One region of the Rhodopseudomonas sp. G2_2311 genome, then DNA from elsewhere that is predicted to be linked to it. Evidence: predicted binding sites of a transcription regulator. Region 1 holds the regulator's gene; each other region holds the start of a gene.
What was found. The regulator LexA, encoded in region 1, represses DNA repair genes until DNA is damaged. The targets are predictions, from matches to a motif close to TGTTCNNNNTGTGTTCNG.
Positions count from the first base shown of each region.

Region 2: the regulator LexA is predicted to act here: its motif matches at 5,084-5,101, upstream of VRZ08_RS23745 (ribonuclease T2 family protein).
Region 3: the regulator LexA is predicted to act here: its motif matches at 4,899-4,916, upstream of VRZ08_RS16615 (ImuA family protein).

Region 1 is NZ_JAZDRK010000001.1:387,673-395,240, forward strand. Features, by position in the region: gene arr (NAD(+)--rifampin ADP-ribosyltransferase) at 1-410, shown strand, start outside; gene VRZ08_RS01935 (hypothetical protein) at 462-791, opposite strand; gene glp (gephyrin-like molybdotransferase Glp) at 990-2,201, shown strand; gene lexA (transcriptional repressor LexA) at 2,378-3,088, shown strand; gene VRZ08_RS01950 (ComEC/Rec2 family competence protein) at 3,148-5,412, opposite strand; gene VRZ08_RS01955 (glutamine--tRNA ligase/YqeY domain fusion protein) at 5,505-7,187, opposite strand; gene gltX (glutamate--tRNA ligase) at 7,349-7,568, shown strand, end outside.
Region 2 is NZ_JAZDRK010000031.1:15,971-23,538, reverse strand. Features, by position in the region: gene VRZ08_RS23775 (hypothetical protein) at 37-393, opposite strand; gene VRZ08_RS23770 (TonB-dependent receptor domain-containing protein) at 597-2,951, opposite strand; gene VRZ08_RS23765 (hypothetical protein) at 3,071-3,430, opposite strand; gene VRZ08_RS23760 (DUF3617 domain-containing protein) at 3,573-4,109, opposite strand; gene VRZ08_RS23755 (hypothetical protein) at 4,124-4,414, opposite strand; gene VRZ08_RS23750 (hypothetical protein) at 4,582-5,043, shown strand; gene VRZ08_RS23745 (ribonuclease T2 family protein) at 5,148-5,843, shown strand; gene VRZ08_RS23740 (bifunctional riboflavin kinase/FAD synthetase) at 5,965-6,933, shown strand; gene VRZ08_RS23735 (sugar O-acetyltransferase) at 6,930-7,487, shown strand; gene VRZ08_RS23730 (RES family NAD+ phosphorylase) at 7,495-7,568, opposite strand, start outside.
Region 3 is NZ_JAZDRK010000012.1:146,717-154,284, reverse strand. Features, by position in the region: gene VRZ08_RS16625 (error-prone DNA polymerase) at 1-2,414, opposite strand, end outside; gene VRZ08_RS16620 (Y-family DNA polymerase) at 2,566-4,167, opposite strand; gene VRZ08_RS16615 (ImuA family protein) at 4,055-4,840, opposite strand; gene VRZ08_RS16610 (putative DNA modification/repair radical SAM protein) at 5,008-6,258, shown strand; gene VRZ08_RS16605 (UdgX family uracil-DNA binding protein) at 6,553-7,568, shown strand, end outside.

The sequences.
Region 1 (7,568 bases):
CCGCAGCGGCCAGCATGTTCGTGCGTCAGTTCTTCCACGGGACACGGGCCGATCTCGGTCCCGGCGAGCTGATCGTGGTCGGCTACCAGTCCAACTTCACCACCGTCGCGCCGCTGTCCTGGGTGTATTTCTCCGGCACGCTGGACGCTGCGATCTGGGGCGCCGAGCTCGCCGCCGGCGATGCGCCGCAGCGGATTTATGTGGTCGAACCGACCGGCCCGTTCGAAGACGATCCCAATCTCACCGACAAGAAATTTCCCGGCAACCCGACGCTGTCCTATCGCTCGAAGCACCCGCTGCGCATCGTCGCCGAAGTGACCAAGTGGCAGGGCCACTCGCAGGAGCGCGTGCAGCAGATGAAGGACGGTCTCGCCCGCCTCAGCGCCGAAGGCGCCGAGATCATCGATTAGCGCTTCAGAAGCACGGCGGCGTGCGCTCGCGCGCAACGCCGCGACCGTTCGCTACTGCGCCGGCAGCGCCCGGCAATCCATCGAGTACACCAGCTCGCCCTTGGCGGTGCGGCCGATCGGCTGGCACGGCGTGGACGCACGGCTCGCCTGTGCGCTCGGCGCTGCCGCAGGCCGTGCGGCTTCGCTCGGAGCCGCGGCCGGCGCTGCTACAGGTGCCGCTGCAGGCTCAGGCGCGGATGCGGACGGCGGGCCGTAGTCACCGGCGTTAAATGACGGCGCCCAGCCTTTGCTCCAGTCGTGGCGCATCCAATACACCGAGCCGAACGCGATGATGCCGACCACGACCATGATCCGCAGGAACCATTTCGGGAAATCTTCCATCTGCCCGCTCCACGTCCGCTCGATGCCTGGAACCGGTCGTACAGGCGAAGACGACGGTTCGACAATAATGATTTAGGCCGACGCGGCGGGACGCCGCGCTCACCGCCGACGCCGGGCGCATCTTGCGCGGGCGCTGCGCGCCACCTAAAGCCGGATCATGACGGTTCGATTTCAACTTGCCTGCGAGGGAGAAGCCCGATGGCTCTGATGCCGGTCGACGACGCGCTGGCCGCGGTGCTGGCTGGTGCGCACGGGCTCGACACCGAGCTGGTCGCGATCGAGGACGCTCACCGCCGCGTGCTGGCGCGCGATCTCGCAGCGCTGCGGACCCAGCCGCCGCAGGCGATGTCGGCAATGGACGGCTACGCGGTGCGCGCTGCGGACGTGGCGGCGACACCGGCAACGCTCCGGGTGATCGGCGAGATCGCGGCCGGCCGCCCCGCGACGATCGGCATCGGCCCAGGCGAAGCGCTGCGCATCTTCACCGGCGGCGTGGTGCCGGAAGGCTCGGACGCCGTGGTGATCCAGGAAGACACCGTGCGCGACGGCGACCGCGTCACCGTCAACGAAGCCGTCAAACCCGGCCGTCACATCCGCCCGGCCGGAATTGATTTCATGGAAGCCCAGGTGCTGCTGCGCCAGGGCCACCGGCTCAGCGACCGCGACCTCGCGCTCGCGGCCGGCATGAACCACGCGGCGCTGCCGGTGCATCGCCGCCCGCGGCTGGCGATGCTCGCCACCGGCGATGAGCTGGTGATGCCGGGCACGACGCCCGCTCCCGGCCAGATCGTCTATTCCAACGGCTACGCGCTGCGCGCGCTGGCGCGCGCCGAAGGCGCCGATGTGATCGACCTCGGCATCGCCGCCGACACGCTGGACGCGACCCAGGCCGCGATCCGGCAGGCGCGCGATCTCGGCGTCGATCTGCTCGTCACCACCGGCGGCGCATCGGCCGGCGACCACGATCTAGTCAAGGGCGCGCTGGAAGCCGAAGGCACCACGATCGCGTTCTGGAAGATCGCGATGCGCCCGGGCAAGCCGATGATGCACGGCCATCTCGGCCCGATGCGGGTGATCGGCCTGCCCGGCAATCCGGTGTCGTCCTACGTCTGCGCGGTGCTGTTCATGGTGCCGCTGATCCGCGCGCTGTGCGGCATGAGCGAGCCAAGGCATGTCCGCGAACCGGCGCTGCTCGGCGCGGACCTTCCCGCCAACGATCAGCGCGAAGACTATCTGCGCGCGACGCTGTCACGCGACCAAACCGGACGGCAGATCGCCACTCCGGTCGACAGCCAGGATTCGTCGCTGCTGGCACGGCTGGCGACCGCGGAAGCGCTGATCGTGCGCCCGGCTTTTGCGCCGGCGGCACCGGCCGGTTCACCCTGCGTCATCCTTAAGCTCCCGCTATAGCGACCCGTGAAAATCCTAGATTTCGATTAAGAGGTTGCGGAACACACCCCGAACAGATAGTGTTCGTTCATGATTTGTTTTCGAGATTCGGCGACGATGACGCTCTCACAAGGGCTCGTGGCCCGAACCGAAACGCACCTCGAACCGGCACATCATCGCCGACTGGGGATTTGCCGATGCTGACCCGCAAGCAGTTTGAGCTGTTGAAATTCATCAACGAGCGACTGAAGGAAGCCGGCGTGCCGCCGTCCTTCGACGAGATGAAGGATGCGCTCGACCTCCGTTCCAAGTCCGGCATTCATCGCCTGATCACCGCGCTGGAAGAGCGCGGCTTCATCCGGCGGCTGCCCAACCGCGCCCGCGCGATCGAAGTCATCAAGCTGCCCGATACCGGCGGGATGCCCGGCAACAGCCGCCGCGGTTTCACTCCGAGCGTGATCGAAGGCAATCTCGGCAAGGTGCGGCCGCCGAGCCCGGCGCCCGCCGAGGATGACCACGATCGCGGCAGCGTCGCGGTGCCGGTGATGGGCCGGATTGCGGCCGGTACGCCGATCGAAGCCTTGCAAAGCCGCAGCCACACCATCAGCGTGCCGGCCGACATGCTCGGCAGCGGCGAACACTACGCGCTGGAAGTGCGCGGCGACTCGATGGTCGAAGCCGGCATCCTCGATGGCGACATGGCGCTGATCCAGAAGAACGACATCGCCGACACCGGCGACATCGTGGTGGCGCTGATCGACGAAGAGGAAGCCACGCTGAAGCGCTTCCGCCGCCGCGGCGCCTCGATCGCGCTGGAGCCGGCCAACGCCGCCTATGAGGTGCGGATCCTGCCGCCGAACCGCGTCCGCATCCAGGGCAAGCTGATCGGGCTGTACCGCAAGTATTGAGGCGCGCAGCGGACAGAGCTGGTCGCCCGCTCTGTCGTCGGCGTGCGGGCCTTTGCGCCCTACTCGTCGCCCACTTGGTCCTGCGGAGCCGGCGTTGCGTCGATCGGCGCACGGCGACGGCTTGAAGGTTCGGTCGAGATAGCCGCGTCCGTCGCGGCCGCTGGAGCCCAAGGCCGGCTCTGGCCGCGAGGTCGGGCGGCCTCCGCCACGAACAGCCCTGGATCATTTCCGCTCCGCCGCAGCGCCAGCGCGCCATTCGCCTGCAATTCGTCCCGGCCGATCACCCGTGCGGCACAATCCGGCGGCGGCTGGCCGGCGGTGACGATCAGCACCGCACGGGCGCAATCGTCGGCGAACCCGTCGGGCCGGAGCGACAGTGCCACCAGCCGTCCGTCGGCGAGCGGCGTGACACAGCCGTCCAGATCGCAGGAGACGCCGGCGCGCAGCGACGCTGCATCCGCGGCGCGGGAATCGGCATCGGCGGCAAGCCACTCCTTCAGCCGAAAGCTATCTGCGCCGCCCTGCATCAGGCGCAGCCGGCCGTCGGCGCCGCGCACCGCGACCTGCCTGCCGTCGCCGGCAATCAGCACCTCCGGCTGCGGCGTCAGCGCCGCCCAGGCAACCGCAGCAACAACGCCGAGCGCCCCGCCCCAGCGCAGCGGCGAGCGGAGCAGCCCGAGCATCACGATACCGAGCGAGGCGACGAGCAATGGGCCGCTACCGAACGCTGTGACGCGGCCGACCGCGCCGGGCAGCGACGCCACCCATTGGGCGACCAGAATCATCCACTCGATCCCGAGTTCCATGATCCGCCAGAACGGCGCATCGAGCCCGAACGGCATCGCCGAGAGCCCGAGCAGCCCCGCCGGCATCACGATCGCCGACACCACCGGCATGGCCGCCAGATTGCTGAGCACGCCATAGGGCGTGATGCGGTGGAAGTGATAGGCCGCGTACGGCATCGTCGCGAAGCCGGCGACCAGCGAAGCCAGCGCCAGCAGTGCAATCTCCCGCCCGCCCCACAGCGCCACCCGCGCCGCGGTCGAACTATCGGCCTGCGCGAACAGCGCCGGCATGCCGATCTGTACCAGCGCCACCAGGCCGAGTGTGGCCGCGAACGACATCTGGAAGCTCGGATGCACCAACGCCTCCGGCGCGATCAGCAGCACGACCAGTGCGGCCAGCGCCAGCGTCCGAAACGTGATCGCACGGCGGTCGACCATCACGGCGATCAGCACCACCGCGGTCATCAGAAAGCTGCGCTGGGTCGCGACTTCCGCGCCCGACAGCGCCAGATAGAAGGCCGCGGCGAGCAGCGCGATCGCGGCTGCGACCTTCTTGATCGGAAACGTCACGGTCAGCCGCGGGATCAGCGCCAGCAGGGCGCGGAGCGCGAAGAACACCACGCCGGCCACCACCGCCATGTGATAACCGGAGATCGACAGCACGTGACCGAGACCGGAGATGAACATCGCGTCGTTCACCGGGGTCGAGATCGCGTCTCGCTTACCTGTGAGCAGCGCGGTGGCGATCGCGCGCGGATCGCCCCCCAGCGACGCGCGGATCCGGGCGTCGATCGCATCGCGCAGGCCCTGCATCACCGCGGCGTAGCGCAAGCGCCAGCCGCCATCCTGCGGCGGCTCGGCGGTGGTAATTGCACCGAGCGCGAAGCCGGACGCGGCGATGCCCTGGAAGTACAGGTCACGCGCGGAGTCGTAGCTGCCCGGTCGCAGCGGCTGAAGCGGCGGCTGCAGCCGCGCCTTCAGCGTCACGAAGCTGCCGACCGCAGGCGCCGTTCCCTTCTTCACCGACAGCCGCACCCGCTCCAGCGATGGTGCCCGCGCCGCCTGCATCTGCGTCACACGCAGAACGAAGCGATCGGTGCGCTCGCGCTCCTCGCGGATTTCGACAAAGCCCCGCAGCTCCGCTGCGAACACCGGCGCGGCCAGCACCGGATGCGCGATCCGCGCAGCTTTCAGCGACGCCGTCGCAAAGCCTGCCACTACGGCCGCCAGCAACAGGACCGGTGCGAAGGCCCGGCTGCGCCGCAGCAGGATAGCCGCGCTTCCGAACACCGCCGCAGTCGCTGCCGCCACCCAGGCAACCGGCTCGTGATCGGCAGCGAAGTACACGGCAATACCGGCGCCGAATGCCACCGGCGTCCACGGCAGCAACCGGCCCGGCCCCGCCTCGGCCCGCGCCCAGTCGCGTAACAGATCAAGAAAAGCCGGTCCCCACGACAGGCCGGACGGCAGCAACGCACCGGCGCCCGCCGGCGCGCCGGTCGGCCATGTCCGTGCTCTGGTCCGATCGCGCCGCTCCACGGCACCCGCCCCCGTCCGCCGCGAGCGGAACAGTGGAGCAGAATGCCTCCGCCGGCAATCACCGGCGGGGCGCAATCAGGATCGGTGGTCGTTCAGCCCTTCGCGACTTCCTTGGCGAAGGTATCGCGCAACCCGATGGTGCGATTGAACACCGGCTTATCCGGTGTCGAGTCACGATCGCGGACGAAGTAACCCTGACGCTCGAACTGCAGCGGCTCGGTCGAGTTGCTCGCCGCCGTCTCCGGCTCGATCCGCGCCTCGGTCAGCACTTCCAGCGACTGCGGATTGAGGTCATCGGCAAAAGTCGCAGCGCTCGGCGCCGGGTTGGCGAACAGCTGATTGTAGATCCGGATCTCGGCCTTCACCGACTGCGCCGCCGGCTGCCAGTGCATCGTCGCCTTGACCTTGCGGCCGTCGGGCGCGTTGCCGCCGCGGGTTTCCGGATCATAGGTGCAGCGCAGCTCGACGATCTCGCCGGCGCCGTTCTTGATCACCTCACGGCACTTGATGAAGTAAGCATAGCGCAGCCGCACCTCATTGCCGGGAGACAGCCGGAAAAACTTCTTCGGCGGGTTCTCCATGAAGTCGTCCTGCTCGATGTAGATCTCGCGGCCGAACGCGATCTTGCGCGTGCCGAGGCTCGGATCGTCCGGATGGTTGATCGCCTCGAGTTCTTCGGTCTGACCTTCCGGGTAGTTCTCGATCACCACCTTCAGCGGCTTTAGCACCGCCATCCGCCGCTGCGCGGTGCGGTTCAATTCCTCGCGGATGCAGAATTCCAGCATGCCGAGATCGACCACGCTGTTGGCCTTGGCGACGCCGATCCGCTTGACGAAATCGCGCAGCGCCGCCGGCGGCACGCCGCGGCGCCGCATCCCGGCCATCGTCGGCATCCGCGGATCGTCCCAGCCGGCGACATGGCCGCCGCGCACCAGCTCGGTCAGCACACGCTTCGACAGCAGCGTGTAGGTGATGTTGAGCCGCGCGAATTCGTACTGCCGCGGCTGCGACGGCACCGGCAGCTTCGACAGCAGCCATTCGTACAGCGGCCGATGATCCTCGAACTCCAGCGTACAGATCGAGTGGGTGATGCCCTCGATCGCATCCGATTGGCCGTGCGCGTAGTCGTAGCTCGGATAGATCGACCATTTGTCGCCGGTGCGCGGATGGTGCGCATGCAGGATGCGGTACAGCACCGGATCGCGCAGGTTGATGTTGCCCGACGCCATATCGATCTTGGCGCGCAGCACCCGCGCGCCGTTCGGGAATTCGCCGGCCTTCATCCGCCGGAACAGGTCGAGATTCTCCTCGACCGAGCGATCGCGGAACGGGCTGTTCTTACCCGGCTCGGTCAGCGTGCCGCGGCTGGCGCGGATCTCGTCCTGCGACTGATCGTCGACATAGGCGTCGCCGTTTTTGATCATCAGCTCCGCCCAAGCGTAGAGCTGCTCGAAATAGTCCGAGGCGTAGAACATGTGCTCGCCCCAGTCGAAGCCGAGCCAGTGAACGTCGGCCTGGATCGAGTCGATGTATTCCTGTTCTTCTTTGGTCGGATTGGTGTCGTCGAACCGCAGATGGCAGCGGCCGCCGAATTCCTGCGCGATGCCGAAATTCAGCGCGATCGACTTGGCATGGCCGATATGCAGATAGCCGTTGGGCTCCGGCGGGAACCGGGTCACGATGGTCCGGTGCTTCCCGCTGTCGAGATCGGCCTGGACGATGTCGCGAATGAAGTCGCGCCCTGCCTCGCCCGCCGCTGTATCTGCCGTCGTCATGCGTCAATCGTCCTACTGGTCGGAACCGAAAGGGGTATCTGCCAAATCCGCCGCCCCGCGCCAACCCCCAGGGGCTGCGCGGACCACTTTAGTTATGCGCCGATCCTGCTATACACCCTGCGCGCCGCTCCGGCGCGTTCCCTTCCCTGCATTTGGTTCGAATGACCCGTCCCGTCGTCACCCGCTTCGCGCCCTCGCCCACTGGTTTCCTGCACATCGGCGGAGGCCGCACCGCGCTGTTCAATTGGCTGTATGCGCGCAAGCACGGCGGCACGATGCTGCTGCGAATCGAGGACACCGACCGTCAGCGTTCGACCCAGGAGGCGATCGACGCCATCCTCGACGGGCTGAAATGGCTCGGGATCGATTGGGACGGCGACA
Region 2 (7,568 bases), on a different contig from region 1:
GGCATGGCGCGATCTCTTGGCTCACAGGGATCGATGTCAGCAGGCGGGAGGAGCGCGGGGATCGAAGGCGGTGCGGATGCCGGCGAACCGGATCAGGACCAGATCCGGCACGCGATGCACGAGCGTGGTGGCCTGCCGCAGCGGCAACGAGGGCGGCGATGCGTCGAGCATCGCATCCGCCATCGCCATCACGGCGCAGACCGTACAGCCGTCGGCGTCGTCGTCGGACTGAGGATCACCGTCGGGCGTGGCCGGATCGGCGGCCGTGAGCGCGAGCACGACCGACTGGGTGACGATCTGGTGGAAGTGACCGAACGCCACGACGAAGTGCAGCGCCAGCGCAACCAGCGCCAGCCGCGTTCCCAGACGAATATGCGTCCGCACCCAGTTCATCGTTTCATCCGAGACCGGCGGCGTGTTTTCGCGCGTGCCGGCAATTGATCTCGTGCGTCATTCCGGGGCGTCGCGTAGCGACGAACCCGGAATCTCGATGGGGAGACGGGAGCGTTTCCACAACTTCTGGATTCCGGGTTCGCGAGCTGCGCTCGCGCCCCGGAATGACGACGTGAGGCGAGCCGCCGTGCGCCCATGGCCACTCAGAACTTCAAATTCGCGAACGCCCGCACGCCGATGCCGGGCATCAGCACGTTGTCCTTGCTGTAGGACGTCGCGATCCGGATGTCTTCGTTGAGCAGATTGTTGCCGACGATGCCGATCAGCATCTCGCGTGCGCCCCAGGCGTTGGGGGCGAGCTTGGTCCGGTAGCTGACTTCAGCCTTCAGCAGATTGTAGCCCGGCGTCGTCGTTTCGGCGATCGGCGCCACGTCGTTCTGCGCGAAGGCGTGCAGCAGGTTGACCTTCATCAGCCAGTTGGCGTCGCGCCAGAACAGGCCGCCGCCGACCCGCATCGGCGGAATTCGCGGCACGTTGGTGCCGTCCGCGAAGGTCGCCCGCACGATGTCGAACTGGTTCTCGATGCCGAAGGTGCCGCCATAGAGTTGGGCGACGTCGAGCTGGCTCTGGAATTCGCCGCCCTTGAAGGTGGCGTCACGCTGCGAGTAGATCGCCTGGTTCAATTCCAGCGTGCCGGTGCCCGGATCGACGCAGGAGGCGTCGTCGCAAGTGTTGCCGGTCAGCCGCCGATAGATGAAGCCGCTGAACTGCGTGTAGTAGGCGGTGATCTCGAACCGGAACGGTCCGGTGGCGCGGCGCAGCCCGACCTCGACCGACTTGGCGGTTTCGATCTTCAGGTTGGGATTGCCGATGTCGAAGGTGGCGGTGGCGTCGTGGCCGCCGCGCGAGAACAGCTCGGCCGGCTTCGGCGCGCGCTCGACATATTGCCCGGTGATGCTCGCCGACAGGTCCCACGGCAGCGCCTGGATCAGGCCGACGCTGAAGCTCTTCGGCGTGAACGACAGGTTGCGCTGAGTGGCGGGGCCGATCGCGCTCGGATCGGTGTTGAGGTCGAAGATCTCGGGCACGAACGCCGGCGTGGTGCCGGACAGTTCGACATGCTCGATGCGGCCGGCGACCTGCGCCTTGGTGGTGTTGGTGAACTGCAGCTCGTTGAAGACGTAGCCGGCCGCCTTGGTGTTCTTGTTCGGGTCGAACAGACCGTTCAGCGGGCTGCCCGGATCGTCCGGGCTCGGCGCCGTCAGTTCCTGATGGCTGGCCTGAACGCCGACCGCGGTGGTGATCGCCGCGAAGCCGGCGTTGAACGGCGCGAGCTGCACCTCGAGCCGGCCTTCCTGCTCGCGGTTGGTGAAGGTCTGGCGCACGCCGTCGGTGGTCGGATCTCCGGCCGTGGCCTGACCGACTTCGTTGTGCTTGTAGTCGGTGGCGCCGACCCAGAACCGGATGGCGTCGATCGCGGCCGCATCCGGACGATACTCACCCTTGGCATTGAACTTGGTCTGCTTGGCGTCGATCCGGGTGCCGACCTGCGAACCTTCGACGCCGGGGATGTGATACAGCGAATTGTTCTGGGTGACCGACGCGCCGATGAAGCCGCCGTCGAACAGATACGAGCCGCCGACCGAGGCGCCCGCGGCGGTCGCGGCGGAATTCGGCTGGCGGCCGTTGAACGGCATGCCGGGCGCCGCATACGGATAGCTCGGCACATTGTAGTCGCCGGCATTGCGGCCATAGACGTCGGCATGGACCGCGACGTTGTTGCCGCCGGCATCGAGCAGCACCGCGCCTTCGACGCCGCGATCGACCGAGCTGACGGCGCTGCGGACTTCGCCGTTCATGCAGCCGGCGCCGCCGAACAGCGTCGGCGACTTGGCCAACCCATAGCTCTGGAACGGTTGCGCGCAGGGCGGCAGCGCGTCGGGAATCCGGTTGTTGGTGGCGCTGACGACGCCGCCGATTGCGGTCGAGCCGTAGCGCAGCGTGGCCGGGCCGCGGATCACTTCGACCTGATTGGTGGAGAGCGGATCGACCGGCACGAAGTGGTCTTCGCCGAGGTCGGACGCGCCGTTGCTGCCGGTGCCGTTCTCGATGATGCTGACACGGTTGACGTCGAGGCCGCGGATGATCGGGCGGCTAGCGCCACCGGGGGCGTATTGCGAGGCGCTGATGCCGGGTTTGTTGCCGAGCAGATCGCCCAGCGTGCCGCCGCCGCTGCGGCGGATTTCTTCGTTCGGTACCACCGTGACGGTGGCGAACTGGTCGGTGACGATCGGCAGGATGCCGGGCTGCGGCGCCGGGGTGGCCTGGGCCACGGGCGGCGTCTCGGCCGGCGCGGGGCCGCGCTGCCTTGCCGGAGCCGCGACGCGCGTCGCCGGACGCGGCTTCGCTTCGGTGTGGTGGCGGCGCTGAATCGGGCTCGGCGCCGTGACGGTGACTTCGGGGAGAGCGGTTTGGGCGCGCGCGCTTGGAGCGCCGGTGCTGCACACGGCGAGCGTTGCGGTGCCGAGCAGCAGCCCGGTCTTGAGGCGAGATGACATGGTTCTGTCCTGACTGCCGGCTCGCAGCGGAGCCGGGATCTGCGGCGACGCAGATCGATCACGTTGGTCCGCGCGCCGCCGGAGACCGGCTCGGCGCGGCATTCACAAGGGATCGGCGGTCAGGACAAAGGAGGGCCGCGCGGCTGAAAGCCGGCGGGCGTTGACGACAATTCGGCGTCGTCGAGGACGGCGAAGCGGTAATGGAAGGAATGCGCCTGCTGCGGCGGCAGCGCCGGCGGCGTTGCGGCCAGCGCCAGGCTGGCCATCGAGACGACTGCGCAGATCGCGCAGAGGTCGACGCCGGGATGGTGATGGTCGGTATCGGGTTCGGCTGGGCCATTGGCCGAGTCGGCCTGGGCAATCTGCAGCGCAGGCGGCTCGAAGCCGTGGAAGTGGCCGAACGCGGCGGCGAACTGCAGGGCGAGCGCGATCAACGCCAGCCGTGCGCCCCACCGGATGTTCGTCCGCACCCAATCCATTGCCGCCCCAGCCTCTCACGGTGCCGGCGTCGTCCCCCGCCACGCAACGTTACAATGTAACATTGCGGCAAGTGCCTCCGCTGTCAACGGAGGTCCCGGCGAAGGTCGGCGGGTGTGACTTTTGCGCCAGCTTCCGGGGCCGTCACTTCGACTTCGGCAACAGCGCCTTCAGCTTGTCCATGTCGGCGATGTTCATCTTGATCCCGCCCGGCATCACAATGTCGCCGGGCTTCTGGCCGTCCTTGCAGGGGCCGAGCCACTTCGCATCCAGCGTCGTGGCGGACTCCTTGGGAACGCCGGGCAGCGGGTTCTCGTTATGCGATGTCACCTTGACCGTGTAGGCCGAATTGAAGTCACCGGTGATCTCGGCGTGCGAGGTCGTGGTCATACCAGCGACCTTGCACACCGAATCGTTGGTGTAGCCGGTCGCGGTCTTCTGGATCGTCGGCGTCGAGCAGGCTTCGGTGGCCAGCGGCTGCACCGCCGCGTTCATCTTCTTGTCGATGGTCTCGTCGGTGCAGTGCTGGATCGCGACGTTCTGCCCGGAGCCGGAGCCCTGCATCTTCAGCTCCCACAGTCCCGGCTTGCGGGTCGGCAGGTCGATCGCCTGCGCCGCCGTCACTGGCGCGGCGAGCAGCAGGGAAAGCAGCCAGATGCGAGACAGATGGCGACGGCTCATCGCTGCGGCTCCGATCAGTATTTGGTGCGCAGCGGCCGCTCGTCGGCGCCATACGGCACCCAGCGGCACGCGAACGAGATGTAGCCGCCGTAATTGGCCTGCACGCCGAGCAGCTTCACCACCTTACCGTAGCGGGCGCAGTGATCGACCGCCATGGCGCGGACGTCGGCATGGCCGATCAGGCTGGTGGAGATGATTCCGCCGGTATCATTGCCCTTGAACGGCGGCACATAATCGGCGCGCGCCGCCGTGCTTGCCAGCACCGCACCCAGAACGGCCAAGCCGGCAGCCCCCATCAATCGCATCGTGATCTCCCTCTATCGCTGCGTTCGAGTCTAGAACGCCGCCATGAGAATGGAAAGAACACGCCCCGCGTTCCGCGTGGGGTTCTGCCGAGGTGTGGCCGGCCCGCACTTGACCTTGGCATGGCTTCGCGGCACCGTCCGCCGCATCGAATTCCGGTGGATGAGCCATGCGATTCATTTCGACGTTGAAAACGCCCGTCGCCGCGGTCGCGGCCCTGCTTGGCCTGTTCGCGCTGGCGCCCACCGCTCAGGCGGCCAATCCGCTGGAGATGAACTTCTGGCTGTCGGGTCCGCGCTATGACGGCAATCTGCCGCCGTGCGAAGCGGCGCTGCCGTCGATCACCCACCAGTTCGCCGAGAAGGAAGGCACCTTCTGGAATTCGGATCTGCGCATCACTGCGTATGCGAAGGTCCGCGACGTCGCGTTCCGCCCCTGGCAGAGCGACAACATTCCGCGCCGCTTCTGTGCCGCCGACGCGCTGCTGAACGACGGCAAGACCCGTCCGGTGTATTTCTCGGTCATCGAGGATGGCGGTCTCGCCGGCTTCACTGATGGCGTCGAGTTCTGCGTCGTTGGCGTCGACCGCAATTGGGCGTTCAATCCGGCCTGCAAGGCCGCCAAGCCCTGAGCGGCGCGCCGCGCTGAACCGCGGCGCTATCGACCATTTGCGTTCTTGAAACGTTCCTGAGTCCTGGTAGGCTTTTCGCACTTCCAGCAGCAGGGCCCTGTTACATGCTTGGATTTCTACGTCGACGACGGTCGCTGATCGCCGCCTGCGCGGTGGCTGGGGCTCTGTTCACCTCGGCCGCAGCCGAGGCGCAGGACCGCCGCCAGAATGCGCCCGGCGCGTTCGATTTCTACGTGCTGGCGCTGTCGTGGTCGCCGTCTTATTGCGAGCAGGCGTCCGAACGCGGACTCAGCGGCCGCTCGCAGCAGCTGCAGTGCGGCGGCCGGCCGTTCGCCTTCGTGGTGCACGGGCTGTGGCCGCAATACGAGCGCGGCTTTCCGGAATATTGCGAGCGTCCCGCGCCGCGGCTCGATCGCCGCATCGTCGACTCGATGCTTGACCTGATGCCGGCGCCGGGGCTGATCTATAACGAGTGGGACAAGCACGGCACCTGCGCAGGGCTGTCGCAGCGCGGCTATTTCGAACAGATCCGCAAGGCCCGCGCCGCAGTCCGGATTCCGCCCGACTTCATCGACGCCAAGGAGCCGCGCACCGTCACCGCCGACGAGGTCGAGGCCGCCTTCATCAAGGTCAATCCGGGCCTGTCGAATTCGGCGATTGCGGTGATGTGCGACCGCAAGCGGCTCAGCGAGGTGCGGATCTGCATGAGCAAGGATCTGCAATTCCGGGCCTGCGAGGAAATCGACCGCCGCGCCTGCCGCCGCGACCAGCTCGAAGTCCCGCCGCTGCGCGGCGGCTGAGTCCCCGGCGCCTCGCTTCAGACGTTCCCGAAGGTGTCCCAGGCCGCACGATGGCTTGACACCGCGCGCGGCTCCGCGTCACGGTCCGGGTCCCTCCTGAACGCGATGAACTGAATCCCAAATGACAGGCTTTGCCGTAATCCGCGACGATACGCCGACGGCCGTGATCCCCAAGGGCGCGGTGGTGGCGATGGGCAATTTCGACGGCGTCCACCGCGGCCACCGTGCCGTGATTGGCGCCTGCCTCGACATGGCGCGGATCAAGAAGGCGCCGGCCCTGGCGGTGACGTTCGAGCCGCATCCGCGCAAGTTCTTCAGCCCCGACGTGCCGCAATTCCGGCTCACCGACGAGACCGCCAAGCTGCGGCTGCTGGCCGGCACCGGGCTCGACGGCGCGGTGATCCTCAGCTTCGACGCGCGGCGGGCGTCGACCACGGCGCACGACTTCATCCAGCACGAGCTGATCGGCCGGCTCGGCGTGCAGGGCATCGCGATCGGCTACGATTTCCATTTTGGCAAGGGCCGTGGCGGCTCGCCCTCGATGCTGGTCGCCGAAGCGCCGTCGCTCGGGATCGAGGTCGACGTTCAGCCGCATGTCGATTTCGGCGACCATCCGGTGTCGTCGAGCGCGATCCGCAAATGCCTGGAGGAGGGCCACATCGCTGCCGCCACCGAGATGCTGGGCGGTCCGTGGTTCGTCACCGGCGAGGTGATCCATGGCGACAAGCGCGGCCGCGACCTCGGCTATCCGACCGCCAATATCAGGCTCGATCCGGAGTGCAGCCTGAAGCACGGCATCTATGCGGTGCGGGTCGGCCGCTGCGGCAAACACTACGACGCGGTGGCGAATTTCGGCCGCCGCCCGACCTTCGACAACGGCGCGCCGCTGCTCGAAGTGTTCGTGTTCGATTTCAATGAACCGCTGTACGGCGAGACGCTCGACGTCGCCTTCATCGCCTTCATCCGCGACGAGGAAAAGTTCGAGAGCATCGAGGCGCTGATCCGGCAGATGGACGACGACTCCGCCCGCGCCCGCGCGGCGCTCGCCGCCGACCACGGCGCGTTCCCCAAACTCGGCACGCTGCGATGAACCGGACCGAGAAGGAGAAGATGCTGGCGGGCGAGCTGTATCGCCCCGGCAGCCCGGAGCTCGCCGCCGACGAGGCCGCCAACAAGGCCTGGATCGTCCGCTACAACGCCTCGGGCGCGCTGCCGGCGGCGGAGCGGCACGTGCTGCTGTCCGAGCATTTCGGCCATGTCGGCAAGAGCGCGGTGGTGCGGCCACCGTTCTTCTGCGACTGCGGCTACAACATCTTCCTCGGCGACAACGTCTTCCTCAATTTCAACTGTGTGATCCTGGACATCATGCCGGTCCGGATCGGCGACCGCACCCAGATCGGTCCGGCGGTGCAGATCTACGCGGCCGACCACCCGCGCGACGCCGCCACCCGCCGCGAGGGCCTGGAATTCGGCCGCCCGGTGACGATCGGGGCCGACGTTTGGATCGGCGGTAGTGCCATCATCCTGCCCGGCATCAGCATCGGCGACGGCGCCGTGATCGGGGCCGGCAGCGTTGTGACCCGCGACGTCGCCCCACATGCCATCGTCGGCGGCAACCCGGCCAAGCCGCTGGGGAAGGGCTGACAGCTCCCTATCCACCGATCAGCCGCGGATCGAACGGTGCGCGGATAACCTCGGCGATCGCGATTTGGGCTGCATCGGGAT
Region 3 (7,568 bases), on a different contig from region 1:
GCGTAGACCAATTGGGCGAAACTGGCGGCGTGGCTTTCGGGAAAGCCGTAAGAGCCGAACCCCTTGATCTGCTCGAAACAGTTTTGCGCGAATGCGCGCTCGTAGCCGCGCGCCGCCATGTTCTCGACCATCATCGACTCGAACTTGCCGATGGTGCCAACATTGCGAAACGTCGCCATCGCGCGGCGCAGGCCGTTGGCCTGTTCGGGCGTGAACTTCGCCGCCTCGATGGCGATGCGCATTGCCTGCTCCTGAAACAGCGGCACGCCGAGTGTCTTGTGCAGCACCTTGCGGAGTTCGTCCTTGTCGCCGTGCTGCGGCGATGGCGACGGATAGGAGACTTTCTCCTGATTATTTCGCCGCCGCAGATAGGGATGCACCATGTCGCCCTGAATCGGGCCCGGCCGCACGATCGCGACTTCGATCACGAGATCGTAGAATATACGCGGCTTCAGCCGCGGCAGCATGTTCATCTGCGCGCGGCTTTCGACCTGGAACACGCCGAGCGACTCGCCGCGGCACAGCATGTCGTAGACTTCCGGCACCTTTCGCGGAATGCTGGCAAGCGTCCAGCGCTCGCGCTTGTGCGCGTCGATCAGGTCGAAACATTTGCGGATGCAGGTCAGCATGCCGAGCGCCAGCACGTCGACCTTCATCATCTTCAGGGTGTCGATATCGTCCTTGTCCCACTCGATGAAGGTGCGATCCGCCATCGCGGCGTTGCCGACCGGCACGTAGCTATCCAGCCGATCCTGGGTCAGCACGTAACCGCCGACGTGCTGCGACAGATGCCGCGGAAATTCGATCAGCTCGGTGGCGAGCTCGACCGCGAGCGCGATCATCGGATTGGCCGGATCAAGCCCGGCCTGCCTGACCTGCATGTCGTTGAGGCCCTTGCCCCAGCTGCCCCACACCGTATCGGCCAGCGCGGCGGTGACGTCCTCGGTCAGCCCCAGCGCCTTGCCGACGTCGCGGATCGCCGAGCGCGGCCGATAGTGAATGACGGTGGCGACGATCGCAGCGCGGTGGCGGCCGTAGCGGCGATACACATATTGCATCACCTCCTCGCGCCGGACGTGTTCGAAATCGACGTCGATATCCGGCGGCTCCAGCCGCTCCTTGGAAATGAAGCGTTCGAACAACAGATCGGTCTCGGCCGGGTTCACCGCGGTGACGCCGAGCACGTAGCACACCGCCGAATTCGCCGCCGAGCCGCGGCCCTGGCACAGGATGTTCTGCGACCGCGCGAACTGCACGATGTCGTGCACCGTGAGGAAGTAGTGCGCGTAGCGCAGCTTGCGGATCAGCCGCAGCTCCTTGTGCAGCACCTTCTTGGTACGCGGCGGAATCCGCACCGGGAAGCATTTGTGGGCGCCGGACCAGGTCAGATCCTCGAGATGACGCTGCGCGGTCTTGCCCGGCGGCACCGGCTCGTCGGGATATTGATATTTGAGCTGATCGAGCGAGAAATCGATCCGCTCGGCGAAGCGCAGCGTCTCGGCGATGGCATCGGGATCATGGCGAAACAGCCGCGCCATCTCGGCGGCGGGCTTGAGATGCCGCTCGGCATTGGCTTCCAGCCGGCGACCGGCTTTATCAATCGTGGTTTTCTCGCGTACGCAGGTCAGCACATCCTGCAGCGCCCGCCGCCGCGGGTGGTGATAAAGCACATCGTTGGTGGCGATGCATGGAACTTTCGTTGCGGCCGCGATCCGCCGCAGCCGATCAAGCCGCCGCTTATCGTCGCCGCGATAATACGGTGCGAGGGCGAGCCAGACGGCACCGGCGTTGAGCGCGGCGAGACGCTCCAACGCGGTGGCGATCGTCTTCGTCTGGAAGCGATAGGATGGCATCATCACCAGCAGGATCTGAGAGTTACTGGCCATACGTTTCCCACCGTCATGCCCGGGCTTGACCCGGGCATCCACGGACACCAGCACGGCCTTGCTTAAAGACGTGGATGGCCGGGACGAGCCCGGCCATGACGGTGTTGGAAACTGATGGATAGAGGCGGAAGGCTGAGGGGTGGACCTCGCAGGCTCGTGGATGAATTCCTCCAAATCCCCAAACGTCAGATGGCACTCGCCCTTCTCGGCGCGGAGCTTGCCGGTGCTGAGCAGGCGGCAGAGGCGGCCGTAGGCGGCGCGGTCGGTCGGATAGGCGAGAATGTCCGGCGTGCCGTCGACAAAGCACAGCCGCGCGCCGATCAGCAGCTTCGGTTTATGGACGAGGTCTTTATTGTCGAGCTCGCTATAGGCACGCACCACGCCGGCCAGCGTGTTGCGGTCGGCGATCCCGATGGCGTCGAGCCTGAGCCGGCTCGCTTCATGGACATAGTCCTGCGGATGCGAGCCGCCTTCGAGGAACGAGAAATTGGTGGTGACGCCGATCTCGGCGTAGCGCGGCACGCTCATGGGCGTCTCGATTCAAAATTCAGTCGTTAGATTCGTCATTGCGAGCGAAGCGAAGCAATCCAGCTCAGTGCACGGCGCTGGATTGCTTCGTCGCTTCGCTCTCGCAATGACGGGAGAGGCTGGACGCATACGCACTCGCCTCGCCCGCTCCTCACGCAAACAATCCATGCATGTACCAGCGCGGCTGGCCGGTGCCGTCGGGCTGGGGCGTCACTTCGACATTGTAGAGGCCGTCGCGATACACCCAGAACCGCGCGCCGGCTTCGTCTTCGATCCGGAAGTAATCGCGGGTCAGGCCGGGCTCGGCGGCACGCCACCATTCCATGGCGATGCGCTCCGGGCCCTCGGCACGGATGACGCGATGAAGGACGCGGCGCCAGGTGAATTTCGCCGGCGGATCGTCCGGCGTGCCGGCCATCACGTCGATCGGCTCGGGCGGCTGGAGCAACCGAAGTGGGCGCAGCGGCGGCTCGTCGGCGCGCGCCGGCCACGGCGCATCGCCGGCGTGCGGCGGACAATGCTGCACCGGCACGGCCAGCGCCGCGCGTTCCGGGATGTGCGTATCCTGCGGCAGATAGCGCACCACCCGCCGCGCCCCGAGCCGCGCCGCCAGCGTATCGGCCAGCAAGGCGACATCCTCGGCCTGATGCGCGGTGGTGTCGAAACCGCGCTGCGCCTCGGCGACAGACACGCTGACGCTGGCGGCGAGCCGGATCAGATCGTAACCGAACCCGGGATCGAGCGGATCGGCGAGCGCGTCGAGCTTCTCGGCAAACAGCCGCTGCACCACCTCGACCCGCGTCACCGGCTGTCCGGTTTCGACGCTGATGCTGCGCACCGCACCATCGCTGCGGAAGAAGCTCGCGGTGAGCTGGCGCGCGCCTTTGCCGCTCCGCTCCATCGCAGCGATCAGCAGCCGCGCCAGCGCCAGCAGTGTCGGCAGAATGACCTCGGTGGTGGCAACCGGTTCGGGAAAATTCTTGTCGACCACGTAGTCCGGTGCCGGCCGCCGCGGCGAGATTGGCGCGTCGTCTTCGCCGGTCGCCTGGCGCAGCACCGCGACGAAGCCTTCGCCGAACCTTGCGGCGAGTTCGGTCGGCTGCCGCGCCAGCACCTCGCCGACGGTCTTGAACCCGGCGCGGCGCAGGCCGCGGACGATCGCGTCATCGACGCCCAGCGCCGCTACCGGCAGCGGCGCCACCGCGCGCACCTCTTCGCCCGGGGCGACGATCAGGCCGGAGCCGCCGCGGGTCAGCGCCCTCGCCGCCACCGCGGTGCCGGCGATCGCGGCGCTGACCGCAAAGCCCTGCCGCGTCAGCGCCGCGGTCAGTGTGTTCAGCAGCTTGGCCTCGTCGCCGAACAGATGCGCGCAACCGGTGATGTCGAGCAGCAGCCCATCGGCACCGTCGAGCGCCACCAGCGGCGTGAAGCGATCGCACCAGTCGGCGATCGCATTCAGCAGCGCCGCATCGGCATGCGGGTCGTGGTCGATGACATCGACCGCCGGATGCATCGCCCGCACGGTGGCGAGCGGCATGCCGGGCATCACGCCGCCGCGGCTGGCGCGCGCATCGCACGCGACAACCACCAGCGCGTTGTCGCGCTTGGCGGCGACGACCCGCGGCGGCGGAGGCGCAGCATCAGCCGGCGAGCCGGTGCTCGCCTGCAGCGAGGCCCGTTCGACCCGATCGGTCGAAAGCCTCGGCAGCCAAAGACCGAGGATACGCCTGCGGTTCACGGAAACGGCACGCATCACAATTCCATTCCATGATCCAGCGGCCGGTCTGGCCGCGACGATTGCGAACAAGGGAGGTGTCGAGCACCGGGGCGCCCCAGCCTTCGATCGGCGGCGAAGGCGCCGCGCGGATCACCCAGCGGGTCTCTGCCGTGGAGGCCTGCGGCGCAGCGGCGATCCGCAGCATCAGCGCGGTGACGCCGGACTGCTGCGCCGCCAGCGTCAGTTTTCGCGAGGCGACGGAATCGAACGCGCGGGTCTCGCCCCACAGTTCGGTGATCACCGCGCCGAGCCCGTTGCAGGCCAGCGCATCGGCAGCGGCGCGGAGCGCGCTGTCGGCATCATGGGCGCGCACCATCACCAGGCGGCGCGGGTCGAAGCCGAGTTCGGCCAGCCCCTCCATCGCCAGTTCGCCGTTCTCGCGCGCGGAAAAATCCTGGCGGATCCACAACAGATAGCGCGCCTCGGCGAGCAGCTGCGCCACGCCGGCGATAAAGCCGGTTGCAGCAGAGGCGTGACGGCCATCGCAGAACACTTCGTGCAGCGCGCCCTGCATCAGGCCGCCATGCAGCACCGCATCCACATCGTCATGGCCGAGCGGCACGCGGCGCAACGTCTCCGCCGCCCCGCTTTCGAGCCGGTCGATTTCGCCCTGCAGGCGCGCAAGCATACCGAGGCGGGCGCTATCCATGCGCCGCTCCTTTTTCCGTTGCCATTTTCGGATTCGATGAACCCGTTGCCGGCTCATTTGTTCATGATATGTTCTAATAAATCCCTGCTCCCGGGCGGAGTCAATCGGGATCGCACCGAGGTCTTGCGGCAATTTTTTTCGCGAGATGAATCAAGGAGATTCCAAGCATGGACGTGCAGCGCAAGCTGGCCATCCTGGCGGACGCGGCGAAATACGACGCCTCCTGCGCCTCCAGCGGGACGGAGAAACGCGACAGCCAGGGCGGCAAGGGTCTCGGCTCGACCGCACCCGGCATGGGCATCTGCCATTCTTATGCGCCGGACGGGCGCTGCATCTCGCTGCTCAAGGTGCTGCTCACCAACGCCTGCGCCTATGACTGCCTGTATTGCGTCAACCGGGCGTCGTCGAACGTGCCGCGCGCCCGCTTCACCGTGGGTGAGGTGGTGCAGCTCACGCTCGACTTCTATCGCCGCAACTACATCGAGGGGCTGTTTCTGTCCTCGGGCATCATCCGCAGCGCCGACTATACGATGGAGCAGATCGTCGAAGTGGCGCGACGCCTCCGGGAGGAGCATCACTTCCGCGGCTACATTCATCTGAAGACGATCCCGGAAGCCGACGACGCGCTGATCGCCAAGGCCGGCCGTTATGCGGACCGGCTCAGCATCAATATCGAGATGCCGGAGGAGAACAGCCTCGCTCAATTGGCGCCGGAGAAGAACGTCCGCGCCATCCGCCGCACCATGGGGCGGCTGCGGCTGAAGCTGGATGAAGCGACCGAGGCCAAGGCCGCGGCGCGGAAGACCCCCACCCGCGCCAAGCCGCCGCGCTTCGCACCGGCCGGCCAGAGCACGCAGATGATCGTCGGCGCCGACAGCGCCACCGACCAGACCATCCTCAACACCAGCGCCAACCTCTACGGCTCGTACAATCTGAAGCGGGTGTACTACTCGGCGTTCAGCCCGATCCCGGATTCCAGCCGGGCGCTGCCGCTACAGGCGCCGCCCCTGGTGCGCGAACATCGGCTGTACCAAGCCGACTGGCTGATGCGGTTCTACGGCTTCGACGCCGGCGAAATCATCGATCCCGCCGCCGGGATGCTGTCGCTGGAGATGGATCCGAAGCTGGCCTGGGCGCTGCGCCACCGCGAGCGCTTCCCACTCGACGTCAATCGCGCCAGCCGCGAGGAATTGCTGCGCATTCCCGGCTTCGGCCGCAAGGCGGTCGACCGCATCATCGATACCCGCCGCCACTGCACGATCCGCAGCTCGGACCTCGCCAAACTCCACATCCCAAGGAACAAGGCGCTGCCGTTCATCGTTCTTCCCGACCACCGCCCGCCGAGCACTATGCTCGACGCCGCGCGGCTGGCGGAACGGTTTCGGCCGAAGGCGCAGCAACTGGGATTTGGGTTTTGAGGGTGTCGTCATTGCGAGGAGCGAAGCGACGAAGCAATCCAGCACTTTGCACTGAGCTGGATTGCTTCGTCGCTTCGCTCGCAATGACGGGGATGGGTGATTAGCTACAAGCGCGACCTCATCCTGAGGAGGCTGCGCAGCAGCCGTCTCGAAGGATGAAGTCACACCCTGGGGCCATCCTTTGAGACGCCACGACGAAACCCTTCGGGCTTCGCTGCGGCTCCTCAGGATGAGGATAGTGCCACGTAGCACGCGCGTAGGAATTAACTAACAGTCTGGGGCAACCAAAGGCACATGCACCGCATCCAGCTCGACAGCGACACCGATTTTGGCGGCTGGCGCAAGGCGGCGCGGGAGCTGGTGCTGGCGGACGTGGCACCGGCGGATATCACGTGGACCGTAGCCGGCGACGAGCCGGAGTTGTTCGACGCGCCGGGGCTGGCGCCTAGCACGGGATCGTTTGCTGAAGCGCCGGCGGCATTTACGCAGCCGGGCTCGCGGTCCGACGACACTGCCGCCCTCTTACCCGTGCAGACGTTCAACGTCCCCGCCCGCTTCGTCGAGTTGGCACAGACTGCAATCTTGCACCGCGATCCGCAGCGCTTTGCGTATCTGTATCAGCTGCTATGGCGGCTGCGCGCCAATCCCGAATTGATGCAGGTGGCGACCGATCCCGACGTGGCGCGGCTGCAGGGAATGGCCAAGGCGGTGCGGCGCGACGAGCACAAGATGCACGCCTTCGTCCGGTTCCGCGAGATCGGCCGCGAACCGAAGTCACGCTATGTCGCGTGGTTCGAGCCCGAGCACCATATCGTCGAGCTCGCTGCGCCATTCTTCGCGCGGCGCTTCGCCGACATGGAATGGTCGATCCTGACGCCCGACGTCTGCGCGCATTGGGATGGCCACGCGATTGCGATCACGCCCGGCGTCACCAAGGCGATGGCACCGTCGGAGGATCGCCTCGAAGAAACCTGGCTCACCTACTACGCCAGCATCTTCAATCCGGCGCGGCTGAAGACCAAGGCGATGCAGGCCGAGATGCCGAAGAAGTATTGGCGCAATCTGCCCGAAGCGGCGCTGATCAAACCGCTGATCGAACACGCCGAGCGCAAGGCGCACGCAATGGTCGCGGCCGAGGCGACCGCGCCGAGGAAGCCGCAGCGACAGGAGCCGCCGATGACGAGAACCAAGTCGAAGGCCGACACGCTGGCGCATCTGCGCGAGGAAGCGAAAGACTGCCGCGCCTGCGACCTGTGGAAGGACGCCACCCAGACCGTGTTCGGCGAAGGTCCGCAGCACGCCACCGTGAT